DNA from 2 places in the Massilia sp. Se16.2.3 genome. Region 2 is predicted to be linked to the other one. Evidence: riboswitches for the same ligand, from Rfam matches in the RefSeq annotation. Region 2 holds a riboswitch; the other holds the start of a gene.
What was found. A riboswitch is a leader RNA that binds a small molecule or an ion and turns the genes downstream of it on or off. The one in region 2 is predicted to bind thiamine pyrophosphate.
Positions count from the first base shown of each region.

Region 1 (10,309 bases), 2.6 Mb from region 2:
GTATTGGGCAGGATGGTGAACCGGGACGGCGGCAGCACGTCGAGCAAATTTGGCGCCTTCGGATCCTGGCCGATGTTCACGCGGCGGATTGCCACCGTGACGATCTCGGCTTCGGCCGCCAGCGTGGCCTCGCGTGTTTCATCCAGGTCGCGGTACTTGCCGCTGCCGACCAGCAGGCGCGAGCGGTATTGCTTGCCCGCGATGGTGAGGAAGTCTTCGCTCATGTTCATCCTTTGTTCATCCTTTCAGCCGCCGCCGATGGCGCGCACGATGTCGACCTTGTCCTGGCGCGCCAGCACGCGCGAGGCCCACTGCTGGCGCGGCACCACCTCGCGGTTGACCGCCAGCGCCACCGCCTGCTTCCCGACGCCGAGCGCCTGCACCAGGTCGCCCAGGGTCTGGCCGTCCAGCAAACTGTAGGGTTCGCCATTGAGTTCGATGTCGAACATGCTCAGACCTCGCGGTACAGTTTCGCGCCGCCGCGCACGAATTCGATCGCCTTTTCCTGCATGCCGCGCACCAGAGCCGTGTCTTCGCCCACGCCCTGCTCGGCCGCGTAGGCGCGCACTTCCTGGGTGATCTTCATCGAGCAGAAATGGGGGCCGCACATCGAGCAGAAATGCGCCACCTTGGCGGAATCCTTGGGCAGCGTCTCGTCGTGGAAGGCGCGCGCCTTGTCCGGGTCGAGCCCGAGGTTGAACTGGTCTTCCCAGCGGAATTCGAAGCGCGCTTTCGACAGCGCGTTGTCGCGGATCTGCGCGCCCGGGTGGCCCTTCGCCAGGTCGGCGGCGTGGGCCGCGATCTTGTAGGTGATGATGCCGTCCTTGACGTCGTTCTTGTCGGGCAGGCCGAGATGCTCTTTCGGCGTCACGTAGCACAGCATCGCGGTGCCGTACCAGCCGATGTGGGCCGCGCCGATGCCGGAGGTGATGTGGTCGTAGCCGGGCGCGATGTCGGTGGTGAGTGGCCCCAGCGTATAGAACGGCGCTTCCATGCACTGTTCCAGCTGCAGGTCCATGTTCTCCTTGATCAGGTGCAGCGGCACGTGGCCGGGCCCCTCGATCATCACCTGTACGTCGTGCTTCCAGGCGATTTGGGTCAGTTCGCCGAGGGTCTTCAGTTCGGCCAGCTGGGCCTCGTCGTTGGCATCGTAGATGGAACCCGGACGCAGGCCATCGCCCAGGCTGAAGGCCACGTCGTACTGCTTCATGATGGCGCAGATGTCCTCGAAATGCGTGTAGAGGAAGGACTCCTCGTGGTGCGCCAGGCACCACTTGGCCATGATCGAGCCGCCGCGCGACACAATGCCTGTCAGGCGCTTGGCCGTCATCGGCACATACGGCAAACGCACGCCGGCGTGGATGGTGAAGTAGTCGACGCCCTGCTCGGCCTGTTCGATGAGGGTGTCGCGGTAGATTTCCCAGGTCAGGTCTTCGGCCTTGCCGTTCACTTTTTCCAGCGCCTGGTAGAGCGGCACGGTGCCGATCGGGACCGGGCTGTTACGGATGATCCATTCGCGCGTCTCGTGGATGTGCTTGCCGGTGGACAGGTCCATCACGTTGTCGGCACCCCAGCGGATCGCCCAGGTCATCTTTTCCACTTCCTCGCCGATGGACGAGGTGACGGCCGAGTTGCCGATGTTGGCGTTGATCTTCACCAGGAAGTTGCGGCCGATGATCATCGGCTCGCTCTCGGGGTGGTTGATGTTGGCCGGGATGATGGCGCGGCCACGGGCGACCTCGGAACGCACGAATTCCGGCGTGATCTCCTCAGGAATGGCGGCACCGAACGACTGGCCCGGATGCTGGCGGCCCAGCAGCGCGGCCGTGCGCCGGCCCATCTCGCCGCTCGCTTCCAGCGACGCCAGGTACTCCTTGCGGCGCAGGTTCTCGCGCAGGGCGATGAATTCCATCTCGGGGTGATGATGCCGCGGCGGGCGTAATGCATCTGGGTGACGTTGGCGCCCTCTTTCGCGCGGCGCGGCTTGCGCTGCAGCTCGAAGCGCAGCGCGTCCAGGCTCGGATCAAGCAGGCGCCCGGCGCCGTGAGGTCGAGCTCGGGCCGGACAGCTCCTCGGTGTCGCCCCGTTCGGCGATCCAGGTGCGGCGCAGTGCCGGCAAGCCGCGGCGGATGTCGATGGACGCTGCCGGGTCGGTGTAGGGGCCGGAGGTGTCGTAGACAAAGACGGGCGGGTTGGTCTCGCCGCCGAAGCTGGCCGGGGTGTCGCTTTGGGCGACGGCGCGCATCGGCACGCGGATATCGGGGCGGCTGCCTTCGATGTAGACCTTGGTCGAATTCGGGAAGGGGGCAATCGCGGCGCTGTCCACCATGGCGGTGGCGGCGTCGAACTTCAGTGGTGCATTCATGCGGCTCCTTTGCGTGAGGAGCCAGCAAAGGAGGCCGAGAGTGGCGTCAGGCGCGTGCGTGGGCACGAATCCGCATCTCGAAAGCTTCCCTTCGCTGGCATTATCCAGATCAGGTTCAGAGGGTATGTCTCACCCGCGCATCGATCGACGCGCAGGACCCCTAGCGTGTGCTGCCTTGCGGCAGCGGGCGGATTATAGCCTGCGAATTGGCGTTAGCAAAAAAATATTGAGCGCTTACTCGGGACGGGTGCTCCCCTGGACATGGGGTTGTTGCCTGTGCCGTTCGTGATGGGTTCAATCCGCGCGGGCACAGGTGCCCACCCTGGGGGACATGTGCGTTGAACCGGGGGTTGCCTGGGCTTGCCAAGAGGGCCTCCTGTAGGGTGGGCACCCCGTGCCCACGCGGATTGGGCATACCGATACCAACACACGCAACACACGCAACAGCGCCACGAACGACAACGATTCGACGCCGAATTTCCCGCTATCGCCTGACCTCACCCCCGCCCTCCTCCTCTATAATGGTCGTTTTCGCACCTCACACTGCCACATCATGGAATTAGCCAAGTCTTTCGAGCCAGCCGACATCGAACAACACTGGCGCGCCGCCTGGGAAGAGCGCGGGTATTTCGCCGCCACGCTCGACGCCGGCAAGCCCGCGTTCAGCATCCAGTTGCCGCCACCGAATGTGACGGGCACGCTGCACATGGGCCACGCGTTCAACCAGACCATCATGGACGGCCTGACGCGCTACTACCGCATGCGCGGCCATAACACGGCCTGGATTCCGGGCACCGACCACGCCGGTATCGCCACGCAGATCGTGGTGGAGCGCCAGCTCGACGCCCAGAAGGTCTCGCGCCACGACCTCGGTCGCGACGAATTCATCAAGAAGGTCTGGGAGTGGAAGGAAAAATCGGGCAACACCATCACCGGCCAGATGCGCCGCCTGGGTGCCTCGGCCGACTGGAGCCGCGAATACTTCACGATGGACGAGACCCGCTCGAAGGTCGTCTCGGAAGTGTTCGTGCGCCTGTACGAGCAGGGCCTGATCTACCGCGGCAAGCGCCTGGTGAACTGGGACCCGGTGCTGGGCACGGCCGTCTCCGACCTGGAGGTCGATTCGGTCGAGGAAGACGGCTCGATGTGGTATATCCAGTACCCGTTGGCCGACGGCTCGGGCCACCTGACGGTGGCCACCACCCGTCCTGAAACCATGCTGGGCGACGTCGCCGTGGCGGTCGATCCGACCGACGAGCGTTACACTCACCTGCACGGCAAGATGCTGAAATTGCCGCTGACGGATCGCGAAATCCCGATCATCGCCGACAGCTATGTGGACAAGGAATTCGGCACCGGCTGCGTGAAGATCACCCCGGCGCACGACTTCAACGACTACGCCGTCGGCCAGCGCGCGAATCTCGCGCCGATCACGATCATGACGCTCGACGCGAAGATCAACGAGAACGCCCCCGCGCAATACCAGGGCCTGGACCGTTTCAAAGCGCGCAAGCAGATCGTCGCCGACCTCGAAGCGCTTGGCCTGCTCGAACAGGTGAAACCGCACAAGCTGATGGTGCCGCGCGGCGACCGCACCGGCGTCGTGATCGAGCCGATGCTGACCGACCAGTGGTTCGTCGCCATGACGAAGCCGGCCCCGGAAGGTAGCTTCAATCCGGGCAAATCGATCACCGAAGTGGCGCTCGAAAAAGTCGCCAGCGGCGAAATCAAGTTCGTGCCGGAGAACTGGTCGACAACCTACAACCAGTGGCTGGGCAATATCCAGGACTGGTGCATCTCGCGCCAGCTGTGGTGGGGCCACCGCATCCCGGCCTGGTTCGACGAAGCCGGCAACATCATCGTCGCCCGTGACGAGCAAGAAGCCAAGGCCAAGGCCGCCGCGCAAGGCATCACGGGTGAACTGCGCCGCGACGAAGACGTATTGGACACCTGGTTCTCCTCGGCCCTCGTCCCCTTCTCGACCATGGGCTGGCCGGAGGAGACGCCGGACATGAAGATGTTCCTGCCCTCGTCGGTGCTGGTGACGGGCTTCGACATCATCTTCTTCTGGGTCGCGCGCATGGTCATGATGACCGCGCACTTCACGGGCAAGGTGCCCTTCGAGACCGTGTACGTGCACGGCCTGGTGCGCGATTCGCAGGGCCAGAAGATGAGCAAGTCGAAGGGCAATACGCTGGACCCGATCGACCTGATCGACGGTATCGACGTCGAGTCGCTGGTGGCCAAGCGCACCGCTGGCCTGATGGACCCGCGCGCCGCCGAAAAAATTGCGAAAGCCACGCGCAAGGAATTCCCGAGCGGGATTCCGGCCTTTGGCACCGATGCCGTGCGCTTCACGATGGCAAGCTACGCGTCCCTGGGCCGCAACATCAATTTCGACCTCGGTCGCGCCGAGGGTTATCGCAACTTCTGCAACAAGCTGTGGAATGCGACGCGCTTCGTGATGATGAACACCGAGGGCAAGGACTGCTCGGCGCCGAACCCCGAGGACCTGTCGCCGTCGGACCGCTGGATCATCTCGCTGATGAACCGGGTCGAGCTGGAAGTGGCGAAAGGCTTCGAGGACTACCGCTTCGACAACATCGCCAGCAGCATCTACAAGTTCGTCTGGGACGAGTACTGCGACTGGTACCTGGAAGTGGCCAAGGTCTCGGTCCAGCAAGGTACCGAGGCGCAGCAGCGCGCCACCCGCCACACGCTCCTGCGCGTGCTGGAAGTGATCCTGCGCCTGGCGCATCCGGTCATTCCGTTCGTGACCGAGGCACTGTGGCAGGCGGTGGCGCCGCTGGCCGGCAAGTCGGGCGACAGCATCATGCTGCAGCCCTACCCGATCGCCAATCCGGATGCGATCGACGAGTCCGCCGAAGCCTGGATGGCGCAGCTGAAGGAGCTCACGAATGCGACGCGCAACCTGCGCGGCGAGATGAAGCTGTCGCCGTCGGTGCGCGTGCCGCTGATCGTCGAACCGGGCAATGAAGCCGACCGCGCCAACATGGCCGGCTTCGCGCCTTTCATCGCCTCGCTCGGCAAACTGGCGGAAGTGCAGATCGTCGATGCCCTCCCGGAATCGCCGGCCGCCGTGTCGGTTGTCGGCACGACCAAGCTGATGCTGAAAGTGGAAATCGACGTCGCCGCCGAACGCGAGCGCCTCTCGAAAGAGATCGCGCGCATCGAGGGCGAGATCGCCAAGGCCAACGGCAAGCTGTCGAGCGAAAGCTTCGTCGCGCGCGCGCCGGCTGCCGTCGTGGCGCAGGAGAAGGAACGCCTGGCGAACTTCAGCGCGACCATCGAGAAGATGCGCGAGCAGCTGGGCAAGCTGCCGCCAGCCTGATCGGGCGGGCTGCCAGCCGCATGAAACCGGCCGCCGGGTGCAAGCCCGCCGGCCGGTTTTTTTCATTCTGTGCTGCTACACTGCCGTGCTCTATTCCACCTCAAGCAACCAGCTATGAAACCTCGCGCAAACGGCGGCCTGGTCTATTCCACCGATGGCGGGCGCATGTGCCCGGAATGCCGCCAGCCCCTCTCCCAGTGCGCCTGCAAGGCGAGCACCGTGCCCACCGGCGATGGCGTCGTGCGCGTGTCGCGCCAGACGAAAGGCCGCGGCGGCAAGAGCGTTACCCTCGTCAAGGGCCTCACGCTCGACGCCTCCGCCCTCGCACTACTCGGCAAGCAGCTGCGCACGGCCTGCGGCTCGGGTGGCACCGTGAAGGATGGCGTGATCGAAGTGCAGGGCGACCACTGCGAGCTCGTCATGGATACGCTGACCAGGCTTGGGCACCGCCCGAAGCGCACCGGCGCCTGACGCACCAACTGAGAGGCTGGGGTCAGGTCTGACATTCGGACACGAACTCGACTATAGGGTGCATCGTCCGGGGCTGTTTTTGTACGATGTGCCACTGGAGTGCAAGCTGACACGTGTGAGGCCTGAAGCCAAGGCAGAGGCCGTGTCCAAATGTCAGACCTGACCCCAGCCTGTATGCCGTCTGTCGGTCTTCTGGACTAGGCTGGCCGGTGCTGGGTATCCGCGCCACGCGTCACATGCAGCATGCGGCTCGGGGAGCGCACTTTGGCGGTGTGCCACACTCCGCGCGGCACGAGCGCCGCAGCGCTGCCTTCGAGCGTCACCGTTTCCACCGTCCCGTCGCGCTCCAGCAACAGTTCCACCGCGCCGGAGAGCAGATACACGAACTCGTCGCCCTCCGGGTGCATTTCCCAGGTCGGCCAATCCTCGGTGAACGCAAATTCGGTAATCAGCCAGCCTTTGTCATAACGTGCGCTCTCGGGTTCGGGCAGCTGCCAGAAGCCGTTGCCATCGAGCGCCCGGGCGCTGCCGTCTTCCGAGAGGTGGACATAGGTTTCGCGGAGATCGAGAGGCATGGCGGCTCCATTGGCGAGGAAGGTCAGTCAATGCTATCACCTCCGAAGCCCGGTCCCACGAAGGCAGGCCGTGGCGACGGCAGGTCCATCACACCGCCGCCGTGAGACCGATTGCCGGCGCCCTGCCTATTCCTTGCGGCGTGCACGCCGGCGGGCCGCCAGCAGCGCCCCCAGGCCCAGCCCAAGCATGCCCGCATGGGCCGGTTCCGGCACCGGCGCCACCCGCGTCACGATGTTGTCGATCCGCCCCCAGTCTTCGCCATAGATGTCGTCCGGGTCGGGCGTGGTCATGTACCAGTTGATGTAATTGACGTTCTGGAAGCTGGCCGGCAGTTCGACGTGGGTCAGCGGCACTTCGCCGACGATATTGAAGGTGGCGCCGTTGTCGGCAATGAAGGTCGAGGTGCCGCCCAGGTACTCGAAGCCGAGCACGTCGAAATTCGCCCCGTCCGTGCGCCGGATCTGGTAGGGCGAAGAGCCGAACTGGCTGTGCAGCCAGAGGTCGCCGCTGCCCGGGTGCAGGTGGCCGCCGCCGACGCCTGTTTCCAGCGAGACGATGTCGAAGCCGGACTCGCTGTAGGAGTCGATGTAGATGCCGCTGATGTCGTCGAAGTCGATGACGACGATATCGGCGGAGGCGGTCCCTGCCCCCAATGCCAGCACGGACGCAGCAAGGAGCTGCCTCATCAATCTGGATACACTCATGATGTTTCCTCAATGGTTGAGTTGAGAACGCGCAAAGACTTTGCGCCTGAGTTCCAGCATATGGACGAGCAGTGCTCCGATATTGATGTGTTTCAAAGTGTGGGGCCGCACGAAATCGGCGTGGGCGCGTCGCGCGTGATGCGACACCAGACGATTCAGGCCAGTGCGGGATAAGGTCGCCGCCAACGATCGCCGCGCCGGCATGCGCCTTGCCGCCGTCTGCAAGGCGATGCTGCGGCGGATGGTCTCGCGCTGCGCGCCGGCGCGGTACAACAGGTTGTAGCTCTCGAAGGGAATCATCTTGCCGTCCGGCTGGGCGAAGTGGATGCAGGATTTCTTCAGCGCGCGTACGTCCAGCGATGGAAGCCGACGGCCATCGCCAGCCATTCCAGCACGAGGTGGACCAGTTGCGCGGTCGCGGGCGCAAGCACGGGTGCGCTCATGGTGGCGAATCGAAAGACGAGAAGCTGCCCTTGATCCCTTTCTACACGACAGAGCCCAGCGTGAAGAGCAAGAAGACGAGCACCGCTCCTACCACGACCAGGATGGCGGTGCGGGTTTCGCGGTTTGCGTCCGCGATGACGATCCCACAAAGACCGAAGCCGACAACGGCCAGCATCGCGGCCAGGAGGCCGAATATCTTTAGCAAAACCATGTTCGTCCGCCCCGCAATCGTTTCATCGTGAGTAATCTGTTCAAGATTGTGCCGCTACGCTCTATCCTTCAAGCAATTTTGACACGCGGAGTTGCCACATCAACGGAACGGTTTGCTACACTCTGGCTTATTCATAACAAATTGGAGACCGAACATGCGCAAGCTGATCCCCGCCAGCCTGATTGCCACCATGCTGCTCACCACCGCCGCATGGGCACAGAACCCCGGGTCGCCGGTCGGGCTGTGGAAGACCATCGACGACGAAACCAAGCTGCCGAAAGCGCTGGTACGCGTCACCGAGGAAAACGGCGCCCTGCAGGGCAAGATCGAAAAGCTGTTCCGCGGTCAAAACGAAGACCAGAACCCGAAATGCACCGCCTGCACCGATTCGCGCAAGAACCAGCCGATCATCGGCATGACGATCCTGTCGGGCCTGAAGAAGGACGGTAACGAATACTCGGGCGGCGAAATCCTCGACCCGGCCAAGGGCAAGGTCTACAAGAGCAAGGCCACGCTGCGCGACGGCGGCCAGAAGATGGAAGTGCGCGGCTACATCGGCATGCCGATGCTGGGCCGTTCGCAAATCTGGCAGCGCGAGCAGTAACAGCCCGCGCTCCATCGAAGCGGCCCGCGTGGCCGCTTTTTTATTACGCCGGACGCGCGAAAAAAAATCCCTGCGCCAGGGGCTGGCGCAGGGACTCGTGCGGGATGCTGTGCAACCGGCGGTTACTGCACCGAGAGCAGCACCTTGACGCTGCCGTCCACCGCATCCTTGTCGATATAGCCGATCGCGTTCGGATCGGCCGCCAGGGCTTTTTTGACGGCCGCATCGGATGCGTGCACCTTGGGGCGCATGCCCTTGCCGGAAAACTCGATCTTCGCCCAGGTCGCTTCGTATTGGGCGCCCTTTTTCGAGGCCACTTTTTCCAGGAACTCGGTGCGTGCCGCCGAGTTCTTGTCCTGGTCGATCAGGGCAGGACCGCTGGACTTGCCCAGGTAGAGGTCAGCGACCTGGTCGCTCGTCATTTTCGCGACCGGGCTGGCGGCACCGGCCACCACGACCACTTCGGCGCCGGCACTGGCGGCCACGGCCAGTCCCAGCGACAGGCCGACAATGTTGATCATCTTTTTCATCTTGTTTCCTTTGCTCAGAACACCATTTCGTAGGCCGCGCGCAGGGCCTTGAGGTCGTCGCCGAAGTTATGGGTGGTGTCCTTGTACTTGTCGAACTGGACTTTCACGCTGCTGGTTTCGTTGATGTCGTAGCGCAGCGTCAGCGAGGCGCGCTGGTAGGCGGCGGGCTCGTACCAGTCGTGGTCGGTGCTCTTCTCTTCGTAGTGCGCGAAGTTGAGCATCGGGGTCCAGCTGCCCCAGCGGTAACCGGCGCCGATGGTGTAGGCCGGCGCGTCGACGCGGTAGGCGTCGTAGGTACGCGACAGGCGGGTCACTTCGCTCAGCACGAACCAGTCGTCGAAATCGAGGTTGGCCGCCAGGCCAAAGGCGCGCAGGCGTGCGGTATCGCTCCATTCGGTGGTGGCGTTGCTGGTATCGACTTGCGCCTGCATGTACACGGCGCGCACGGTCAGCGGGCCACGGCTGGCCTCGAGGTCGCCGCCGACCAGGTTGCGCCAGGTGACCTTGGTGTCGCCCTCGGTGAACATGGCGTAGTACGGCGTTTCCTTCTTGGTTTCCTTGCCGCCAAACACGCTCGAGCTCAGGTTGATACGGCCCAGCTTGGTCTTGTAGCGAACGCTGGCGCCGTTGTAGTTCGTCACTTCCCAGCCATACAGTTCGGGCGGGGTGCCGATCCATGGGTAGGCCGTGCCGACGTCCTGGAAATCGGAGTAGTAGTACAGCGGAATGCGTTTGCGGCCGGCCTGGACTTCCAGGTTATCGTTGAGCTTGTAGCTGCCGTAGGCCCACTCGACCGCTGGCTTCGGTTCGACCGCACGGGTGACGACCTGGGTAACGAAGTACAGCTTGTCGGTGGCGTTGTAGCGCAGCTGGATGCCGGCGCGCGATTCCGGCTTGAAAGTCAGGTCGTCGCCATACACGCTGCCATTGGTCCAGTCGGTGATATAGCAGGGGCAGGCACGGCCACCGAGGGTGCTGGGGCCGGCATAATCGGGCTGGGTCGGCGAATCGATGTTGCGGCCGGCAACGATCGAGGCAAAACCACTGACGTG
Region 1 covers NZ_CP050451.1:1,743,623-1,753,931, reverse strand. Annotated here, with positions in the region: gene G4G31_RS08120 (thiazole synthase) at 1-224, opposite strand, end outside; gene thiS (sulfur carrier protein ThiS) at 246-449, opposite strand; partial or broken gene thiC (phosphomethylpyrimidine synthase ThiC) at 452-2,365, opposite strand; TPP riboswitch at 2,435-2,537, opposite strand; gene G4G31_RS08105 (valine--tRNA ligase) at 2,919-5,717, shown strand; gene G4G31_RS08100 (translation initiation factor Sui1) at 5,832-6,188, shown strand; gene G4G31_RS08095 (cupin domain-containing protein) at 6,386-6,763, opposite strand; gene G4G31_RS08090 (PEP-CTERM sorting domain-containing protein) at 6,890-7,468, opposite strand; gene G4G31_RS08085 (hypothetical protein) at 7,478-7,855, opposite strand; gene G4G31_RS27495 (hypothetical protein) at 7,953-8,087, opposite strand; gene G4G31_RS08080 (DUF2147 domain-containing protein) at 8,278-8,727, shown strand; gene G4G31_RS08075 (hypothetical protein) at 8,850-9,257, opposite strand; gene G4G31_RS08070 (porin) at 9,272-10,309, opposite strand, start outside.
Region 1: it holds a riboswitch for thiamine pyrophosphate, as region 2 does, so the genes downstream of both, thiC (phosphomethylpyrimidine synthase ThiC) here and G4G31_RS19835 (TonB-dependent siderophore receptor) in region 2, are expected to answer to the same signal.

Region 2 (10,309 bases):
TCGAGCATCACGTCGACGTAGAACATGTCGGACAAGGTGGCGACCGGCGCGCGCCGGCCCCAGAAACTGCCGGCGACGACGCGCGCACTGATGCCCTCGCCTTCGAGCACGGGCAAGGCGCCGGCATCGAGGTGGGCAAAAGCGGGAGCGGTTTCCTCGAAGCAGCCGGGCAGCGCCACCCAGCATTGCAGCCCGAACAAAGCGGAGCCGCCCTCGCGCAGCGCGCTGCCGGTGCGCTCCGAATGGACGATGCCGCTACCCGCCGTCATCCAGTTGACTTCGCCCGGACGGATCGCCTGCACGCTGCCCAGGCTGTCGCGATGGAGGATTTCGCCGTCGAACAGGTAAGTGACGGTGGCCAGGCACACATGCGGGTGCGGACGCACGTCGAGGCCGCGCCCGGGCTGGAATACGTGCGGCCCCATCTGGTCGAGGAAGACGAAGGGGCCGACCATGCGGCGCTGGCGGCTGGGCAGTGCGCGCCGCACCATGAAGCCGTCGCCCGGGTCATGCGTGGGCGGCACGATCACGATGTCGAGCGCGCCGATGTCGTCGGTATCCAAACTGTCCTCCCGGCATGGGTAGTGGTTCGGCGCGGCGCCGGCCCGCGGTCCAGTCTACGTGGGCCCTTCGCGCTTGCGCAAATGCCCGCGTTCAGCGTGAGGCGGCCGCAGCGGGTTACGGTCGCGGGCCGGCACCGATGAGCGGCTCGCGTCCCCTGCGCCTACGGTACAATATCGCCATCCATTGGGGAGTAGCCTGCTGCCGCCAGCACCGCTGTGCGTGCAGTGCCCGTATCAACATGCTCGGCGCCAGCGCGCCGTGGTGCGGGCAGCCGTCCGGTTGGCAAGACCTTTGGCATGTCCGCGTGCGTTCGGGCCACGCGGGCCTGCCCTCGCCTCCGCCCGATGGAAGGTTTTCATGAATATCGCCGCTACCGCCTCGCTCGCCCTTGCCATGTCCACCGATGCGTTTGCCGCCGCCGTCGGCAAGGGTGCGGCCCTGCAGCGGCCGCAACTGCGCGAGGCACTGCGCACCGGTGCCATCTTCGGCGTCATCGAAGGCTTGACGCCACTGCTTGGCTGGGCCCTCGGCCAGGCCGCCGCGCCCTACGTGCAAGCCTGGGACCACTGGATCGCCTTCGTACTGCTGGGCCTGCTCGGCCTGCGCATGATCCACGAAGGCCTGCAGGCGCCCGAGACCGGGGAAGACAAGCCCAGCAGCCACGGTTTCTGGCGCCTGGCCCTGACCGGCATGGCCACCAGCATCGACGCGCTGATCGTCGGCGCCGGCCTGGCCTTTATCGACGCTAACATCCCGGTGGTCGCGGCCGCGATCGGCTGCGCCACTTTCGTCATGGTGACGATCGGCGTGATGCTCGGACGCGGCCTCGGCGCGCTGGTCGGCAAGCGCGCCGAGCTGGTGGGCGGCCTCGTGCTCATCGTCATCGGCAGCCTCATCCTGTACGAACACCTGCACGCGGCTGCCGCGTAGCGTGGGCGACCCGCCGCGGCACGCGGCGCGGCTGGGCCCGAACACCCCGGGCCATGCGCCGCGGCCAGGCCAGGACAGCGCGGGCATGCAACGCGGCCAGACCGCACACGCCCGCCGCATGCGCCGCGGCCAGGCCAGGCCCGGCCCGGCCCGGTCAGGCCGGCGTCTGTGCGCACTCCTGCTGTTGGCGCATCATGTCGTCCATCGCCTGCTGCATCTCCTCGGGCGAGACGTCGCGCACATGGGTCGCCAGCGACCAGCGGTGGCCGAAGGGATCTTCCAGCTGGCCATAGCGGTCGCCCCAGAAGGCGTCGGCCAGTTCCATGCGCACGGTGGCGCCGGCTGCGGTGGCGCGCGCCCACATCTCGTCCACGTTCGGAATCGACAGGTGGATGACGACCGGCGAGCCCTTCAGCGCCAAGGGGCTGAGGGAACCGTAGTCGGGGAACTCGTCGGCCAGGAATAGCGGCGAATCGCCGATGCGCAGCATGGCGTGGCCGACGCGGCCATCGGGCATGGGCATGCGCATCACTTCCTCGGCCCCGAAGGCCTTCTTGTAGAACTCGATGGCTTCGCTGCAGCGGGCACACACCAGATGCGGGGTGATGGTGTGCATGCCGTCTTCGACTGGCTTGACCTTAAGACTCATGTTGCGCTCCTTTCAGGGTGAACGAACGTTTTTTTACGGTCCTGTAATACTCTTCTGAGCTTAGCGCCAGACCGAAGTTCGGGCAATCATTCTCGACCTTGCGGTGCACTAAAATGCGCTGCGCATCGCTTGCGCCTGGTCGACCCGGATTTCGCGCCGCCCTGGGATTGAAGCGCTGCACCGGTGCTACGCATCCAGTTCCGGATAGTGCCGGAAGACCCCTTCCTCGCTGAACGGCAGGCGCCGGTGCGACGCCAGGTAGGCGCCAATGCGCGGCCGCCCGGCCACCCGCTGGCGCAGCAGCTCCAGGTTTGGATACGCGGCCAGGGCGCGGGCCGTCGCTTTCGGAAAGGCATAGCGCAGCCCTTCCAGGGTCTGGAACAGCGACAGGTCGGCATAGCCGAGCGCCTGCCCGAGCAGGTAGTCGCCCTCGCCCAGCACGTGCGAGAAATAACGGAGGAACTTGGGAATGCGCGCGGCCGTGAATTCCTGCGCACGCCGCCGCGCTTCCGGCTTCTGGTCTTCGTAATACAGATTGCTGCCGACCGGATGGTGGGTCTCGTGCGCCTCGCCCACCAGGTCGCCGATCGTCAGCTGCAGCTGGTGGGTCCACAGCCGGCCCTGCACATCCTGAGGCGCCAGGCCATGGCGTTCGCCGAGGAACATCAGGATCGCCGCGGTCTGGCCGATCATCATGCCGCCGGCGCGCAGGAAAGGCGGAGCAAAGGCCGGCGTCGGGCCTTCCTTGAGCGCGGCCATCATGGCATCGACGCCACCGGGACCGCGCGCCACGTCCTCGTAGTCTTCTCCCGCTTCCTCCAGCGCCAGGCGGACATATTCGCCGCGTCCCTGGATGCCCGGCCAATAGAACAGTTCGTACGATTGCGCCATGATCGGATCCTCAAGGTTGATCGAAAGGCCATCATGAGCCGGAAACCGGGATCAGGTAAAGCGGCCGCCCCGCACCCGGGCAGGCCTGTCCCGCCGGCGCAACGACCGCCTATCCTGTAGGCAACGTTTGCCGTCAATATGTTACGATCGGGAATCATTCATGCGGACGGCATGCGCGCTGGGGCGACCGGAAACCGTGCTGGCGAGGAACTGTCGGCAGCTGTTTAGCGCGTGATAATCTTGCAATACGGGAACCCGGCGTTCCGCTATAAACCACACCTGAGAGAAGATGCATGTTGACCTTGCGTGACCGTGGCGATAAGAATATTGCCTCAGAGAACTTATTTCCCTTGAGCAATGTCACCGCCGGTAGCAGCCAGGTAAGCCACCATGAACCTGCCTGCAACCCGATGCCTTTAACGGAGCGCCCCATGATCTTCGCTCAACTGACCCGCCATTGGCGGGCCGGCCGCCGCCAGTTGCGTTTGTCATCCTGGCTGATGTCGATCCTGCGCAGCGCCCGCGTGCTGATGTTCTATCGCGATCACGCGGCCCTGTGCCAGCTCGACGTCTACCGCAACTACGTGATGCTGCGGTCCCACGACGACCCCTTCCACCACCTCAGCCACCGCGGCTACCTGGTGCGCGGCCTGAGCGCCAGCGATCGCGTGCGGTGCGTCCTGTCTCACTACCGCTTCGAGGAAACCACCTTCAACGCCGCCTACAAGCAGGCCGTGTACGCGGCCGGCGGGCTGGCCCTGTGGCGCCAGACCGTGGGCGAAAACGAATTCGTGATCCGCCTCGAGATGGCTTCGCGCATGAATGCCGAAGGCGACCTGACCATTGCCCTGGTCGCCGACGGCAAGGTGCTGCACCGCCTGTCGTTCTCGTGGATCGAGGGCGCGGTCGCCGGCGTGCCGTCTCCATTGGTCCCCTTCATCGCCCGCAACCAGGGCCGCTGGACCGATTCGGGCGAAGCCTTCGACGCCTTCGAACGCTGCTTCCCCAACAATTCGCCCAGCTTCTTCACTTTCGCCGCGATGCAGGGCGTGGCGCAGGCGGTCGGCATGGAGCAGGTGGTGGCCGTGAAATGCAGCTCGCACATCGCCTTCGACCCGGACCAGCTGAAGCACTTCACGAATGCCTACGACGGCTTCTGGAAGCTGCTCGGCGGGGTCGAGATGGCCGGCCACGCCTGGCTGGTGGCGCTGCCCTTCTACCTCAAGCCCCTGGCAGACATGCCGTCGAAGCACCGCAAGCGCGCCGCCCAGCGCCGCGAATACTGGCGCGCGATCGGCGACAGCACCCGCGCCACCCTGCAGCGCCACCTGCAGCACGCACGCGCCCACCACGAGCACGCATCGCCGCTGCACGAAGCGGCCGAAGCCTGAGGTCTCACGCGTCCAATTCGCTTTGCCACGCCGCGCCAGCGCGGACGCCTGTTGAACGCGTGGACGGCGCGAACCGGACGGCTCGGGCCCTTGCCCGGTCGAGCCGTCCACCCCACGCCCCTTGACAGAATTACCACGGCCGTCCCCGGCCGTGGTACACTCGCGCCTCGCTAGGGGTCCTGAAGCTTCGCTTCGGGTGAGAGATACCCTTCGTACCTGATCTGGATAATGCCAGCGAAGGAAAGCGCAACGCAGTTCCCCCTTGTTTGCCCTTCCCCCACGTTGGCTCCGGCTTTTTGAAGAAGCGGCGCGCCCATCGTGGCGCGCGAAAACGAGCAAACCCATGAAACCAGTTTTAAAGCACACCTTACTTGCCTGCGCCCTCGCCCAGGCTTTCACCATCGACGCGTCCGCACAGACCCAGGAGCCGGTCGCCTCGGTGCTTGTCACCGGCAATAAATGGACGGTCAGCGACCGTGCCGGCATCGGCGGCTTCGCCGACCTGCCGATCGTCGAGACCCCGGTCTCGGTCTCGGCAATCACCCGCGAACAGATGCAGAACCTCTCGATTCGCAGCGCTACCGATGCGCTGGCCTACGACGCCTCGGTGGGCGATGCCTACAACGCGGTCGGCTATGCCGAGCAGTTCTCGGTGCGTGGCTTCATGCTGAACAATAACTCGGGCTATCGCAAGGACGGCATCGTCATCCCCGCCGATACCCAGATCCCGCTCGAGAACAAGGAGCGCCTCGAGCTGCTCAAGGGCGTGGCCGGCATGCAGGCGGGCCTGGCCGCGCCGGGGGGCATCCTCAACTTCGTGACCAAGCGTCCGACCAACACGCCGCTCCGTTCCGTGACCTTCGAAGCGCGCGAGCGCGGCACGCTCTATGGCGCGCTGGACCTGGGCGGACGTTTCGACGACCGCCGCTTCGGCTACCGCGTCAACGCCGCCGCCGAGCGCCTGCGCTCCTACGTCGACGGTGCCGACGGCAAGCGCCAGTTCGTGTCAGGCGCCTTCGACTGGCAGATCACACCAGACGCGCTGCTGCAGCTCGACATGGACTTCCAGCACAAGGAACAGATCACCGCGCCCGGCTACCAGCTGATCCGCGGCGTGGCGCTGCCGGCGAACATCTCGGCCAAGACCCTGCTCAACGCCCAGCCCTGGACCAGACCGGTCGACACCGACAGCGCCAACTTCGGCCTGCGCTTCGACTATCGCATCAACAGCGACTGGCGAGCGACGGTCGCGGCCAACAAGCACTGGTTCAAGCGCGACGACTTCACCGCCTTCCCCTACGGCTGCAGCAACGAGGGCGAGGGCTTCTATCCGGGCTACTGCTCGAACGGCGATTATGACGTCTACGACTACCAGAGCGTCGGCGAACGCAAGACCCCGTTCGGCATCCAGGCGCAGCTGCAGGGACGCGTCGCCACCGGTGCGCTGCGCCACGTGCTGACGGTCGGCACCAGCTACAGCGAGCGCCATAACCGCTACGGCGACTACGTCTACGACTACGCCGGCTCGAGCAACATCTACCAGAACCAGGTCGTCGATCCGGCGCCGGGCAACCCGGCGACCGGCCCGGTCAGCGAACGCTTCACCGAGCGCGAACGTTCGCTCTTCGTCCAGGACATCCTCACGCTCACGCCCGAGCTGGCGCTGCACGCCGGCCTGCGCTACGTGAAGATCGACACCACCCAGTTGCCGGAACCGGAACTGGGCTGGGTCAATAGCCGCGGCGCGTACGTCCTGCCGAGCGTATCGCTGGTGTATGGCGTCACCCCATCCTGGAACGTGTACGCTACCTTCGCCCGCGGCCTGGACGCCGGCGGCGTCGCCGACATGGGTACCAACAACGAGAACACGGACCTGGGCCAGAACCGTTCGAAGCAGGTCGAACTCGGCACCAAGGGCAGCTTCGGCGACGTCGCCTTCACCGCCGCCCTGTTCCAGATCACCAAGGGCTTCGAGTTCGACGAGGATACCGGCTTGCCCAAGCCGACCTTCGTGCGCAAGGGCGAGCAGGTGCACCGCGGCTTCGAGCTGGCGGCCCAGCGCACGAACGGCGCCCTGACCTATGGCGCCACCCTGATGGCACTGCGCGCGCGCCAGGAAGACACCGGCTCGGCGCGCTACGACGGCAAGCGCGTCACCAACGTGCCGGAACTGAAGACGACGCTGTGGGCGGATTATGCGGTGGCGGCGGTGCCGGGCCTGAAGGTCAGCGGCCAGTGGCAGTACGCGGGCGAAAAGTCCTTCGATCCGGAAAACACCGTCAATGTGCCGGGTTACCACGTGTTCGGCCTGGGCGCGAGCTATGGCGTGAAGATGGGCGCGACGAGCGTTACGCTGCGTGCACGGGTGGACAACCTGACCGACAAGTTCTACTGGCGCGACGTCACCCAGGAACTGGGCGGCTACCTGCTGCCGGGCGCACCGCGCACCTTCCGCATGTCGGCGCAGTTCGACTTCTGAACATGTTCTGGAGCGCCTGAAACGTTTTTCAGGCGCTCCTAATCGATCCCCAGCACATGTAGTGCCCGTTCGACCTGCCGCACGCGCTGCGGCAGGTCCCCCTGCACCAGCACGAACGGGATCCTGCGCCCGGTCAACTCCGCCAGCAGCATCTCGTACACCATCTGGCGCACTTCTTCCGATTCGCGCATCAGGCCATCGGGCATCCAGGGCGTATCCGGTGCGGTGACCAGCGTCAGCGCGTACTCGTGGCGGCTCGCCAGCAGCGCCAGCTCCTCGTCCACCCGTTCCCAGTACACGCGGCTGTACAGGGCCGTCATCAGGGGCGTGGTGTCGCAGAACAGCACCCGTTTCGCCCCGGCTTCGGCAAGGGCGGCCGCCGCATCCTCGCGCGCGCGCTGGGTGCGGGCAATGCCGAACTGGTCGCCTTCGAAAGGCACGCGGCCATGCGTGTCGACGAATTCGCGCAGGTATTCCGGTACCCACGCGGTCGCATAGCGCGCCGCCAGCGCCGCACACAGGGTCGATTTGCCCGACGACTCGGCGCCCAGCACGGCAATGCGGCGCACCGTCATGGCTTCACCCCCGCGATATTGCTCCAGGCGCGCAGGCCGCGCGCGGCCAGCACCACGAAGACCGCATACAGCACCGCCGTCACGTGCAGGTCCTTGAAGATGTACAGGCCCACGTAGAGCACGTCGACCACCAGCCACACATGCCAGTTCTCGACCTTCTTACGCGCCAGCAGCAGCTGGCCGACCAGGCTGCCGGCGGTGAGGAAGCCGTCCGTATGCGGCACGTCGGTGTTGGTGAAGGTTTGCAGGAACCAGGACAGCGCCAGGTAAGCCAGCGCCCAGCCGCCCAGCATCCACGCCCAGCCCGTGCGGTCGAGCCGCGAGACCGCCAGGCGCGTGTCGCCCGCGCCGCGCAGCCACTGAACCCAGCCCCAGATCGAAGCCGCGATGAAGACCAGTTGCAGGCCGCTGTCGCCGTACAGGCGCGCGTCGAAGAAGACGACCGCATAAGTGCTTGATGCGGCGATCGAGAACAGCCAGGCCCAGTGGTTCTGGCGGATGTTGAGCAGGACGGTGGCGACCGCCAGCGCGAAGGAGATCAGTTCCAGTGGAGTCGTGCTGAAGCCGAAGATGGCGAGCGTGTCGAGCATGCGAGGGTGGCGATGGTGGCGGGGATGGTGGCGTTGCCGTGGCAGGTCAACAGTCGATTATGCGAGAGCGCGCCCGAATGCGCAAGCGTACTGTCCGGATCCGGACACCGCTGCCCGCTGGCGGGCAGCGCGGCATGCACATCGCCCTGTTCTCACCCGGGAAAAGGCGCTGGCACGGCGCTTGCAAGGAGAGGAGCACGACCTGCCAGATTTCGCCATGGACCAAGCAATCGACCCTGTTTTCCTGCGCCGCCGCCAGCGCATTCGCCTCCTCGCCGGCCTGTCCCTGTTCGCCGCCGTGGCCGGCGCCGGCTGGGGCCTGAACCGCGCCCTGCGCCCGAGTATCGACGCGGCCGACATCGTCGTCTCGACCGTGCGCCGCGCCGACATCGCCAATACCGTCAACGCCGCCGGCATCGTCATCCCGGTGCACGAGGAAGTCGTGGCCAGCCCGGTCGCCAGCCGCGTGGCCAGGGTGCATGCCAAGCCGGGGCAGCAGGTGGCGCCCGGGGACCTGCTGCTCGAGCTTGACGACCGCGACATCCGTCTCGCGCTCGACGCCCTGCAGGAGCAGCTGGCGCAGCAGGAAAACCGCATGAAGGCGCTGACCGTCGAACTCGAACAGAAGCAAAAAGGGCTGGTCAGCGCCATCGAGCTGCTCGAACTCGACCTGCTGTCGGCGCGCGCCCGCCACGAACGCAACCAGAAGCTGCGCCAGAGCGGCCTGGTCTCCGGCGAAGACCTGCTGGGCGCGGAACTGAACGTCAAGCGCATCGAGGTCCAGCTGCGCCAGCAGCGCGAGCAGATCGTCGACAGCCGCCGCGCCACGGCCAGCGGGATCGACGGTGTCCGCCTGCAGATGGACATCCTCAGGAAGCAGATCGCACAGCAGGAAAGCCTGCTGGCGCGGGCACGCGTGACGGCGCCGCGTGCCGGCATGCTCACTTCCCTGCTGCAGGAAGAAGGCGCCAGCGTGGCGGCCGGCCAGTTGCTGGCGCGCGTGTCGGAACTGAACAACTACCGGGTCGAAGCGACCCTGTCGGACTTCCATGCGCGCCTGCTCGCGGCCGGCCAGCTTGTCCGCGTCGAACAGAACGGCGAGCGCCTGGCCGGCCGCGTGCAGACCATCCTCCCCGAAATCCAGAACGGCACCGTCAAGCTGCTGGTCGAGCTGGCGCAGCCGCACAACCCGCTGCTGCGCAACAAGATGCGGGTCGACGTCAACATCGTCACCGCGCAAAAACCGGCGCGCTGGTGCTCGACAGCGGCGCCGCCTTCAACGGCAGCGGGCGCCAGGCCGCATTTGCCGTACGCGACGGCGTCGCACGGAAAACCACGCTGGAACTGGGCGCCAGCGACGGCAAGCTGGTCGAGGTGGTGGCCGGTGCGCGTCCCGGCGAACGCTTCATCGTTTCCGACATCCGCGCCTTTGCGGAACGGGACAGCATCCGTATTGCGGACTAACTCAAAAAAATATAGGGGAAGACATGATCAAGCTCAGCAAAGTCAGCAAGACCTACCGCACCGACAAGGTGGAAACCCTTGCCCTGAAAGACATCGACCTGCACGTGCGCCAGGGCGAATTCGTCGCCATGATGGGCCCGAGCGGCTGCGGCAAGAGCACCCTGCTCAACCTCATCGGCCTGCTCGACCGTCCCGGCCAGGGCGCCATCGAAGTCGGCGGCGTGCCGATCACGCGCTACAAGGACAAGCAGGTTGCCCAGCTGCGCAACAGCACCTTCGGCTTCATCTTCCAGAGCTTCCACCTCATTTCCGACCTGCGCGTGATCGACAACGTCGAGCTGCCGCTGCTGTACCGGAAGATGGCGGGAAGCGAACGGCGCCGGCTGGCGCGCGAGGCGCTCGAAAAGGTGGGCCTGGGCGCGCGCATGGACCACTACCCGAACCAGCTGTCGGGCGGCCAGCAGCAGCGCGTGGCGATCGCCCGTGCCATCGTCGGCCGGCCGCAGGTACTGCTGGCCGACGAGCCGACCGGTAACCTCGACAGCAAGATGGGGGAGGAAGTGATGGACATCCTCCTCAAGCTCAACGCCGAAGGCACGACCGTGGTGATGGTGACCCACGACGAACGCGAGGCGCGCCGCACCAACCGCATCGTGCGCGTCTTCGACGGCCAGCTGGTGGCATAAGGAGAGGCCATGATCCGCAACTACCTCCTCACCGCGTGGAAGGTCTTCATGCGCCGCAAGCTCTTCACGCTGATCAACCTGCTGTGCATC
Region 2 covers NZ_CP050451.1:4,345,074-4,355,382, forward strand. Annotated here, with positions in the region: gene G4G31_RS19810 (pirin family protein) at 1-491, opposite strand, end outside; gene mntP (manganese efflux pump MntP) at 922-1,494, shown strand; gene G4G31_RS19820 (VOC family protein) at 1,649-2,143, opposite strand; gene G4G31_RS19825 (glutathione S-transferase) at 2,330-3,034, opposite strand; gene G4G31_RS19830 (DUF535 family protein) at 3,466-4,425, shown strand; TPP riboswitch at 4,588-4,685, shown strand; gene G4G31_RS19835 (TonB-dependent siderophore receptor) at 4,769-6,904, shown strand; gene G4G31_RS19840 (AAA family ATPase) at 6,943-7,479, opposite strand; gene pnuC (nicotinamide riboside transporter PnuC) at 7,476-8,069, opposite strand; partial or broken gene G4G31_RS19850 (HlyD family secretion protein) at 8,287-9,198, shown strand; gene G4G31_RS26945 (hypothetical protein) at 9,324-9,533, shown strand; gene G4G31_RS19855 (ABC transporter ATP-binding protein) at 9,557-10,219, shown strand; gene G4G31_RS19860 (ABC transporter permease) at 10,229-10,309, shown strand, end outside.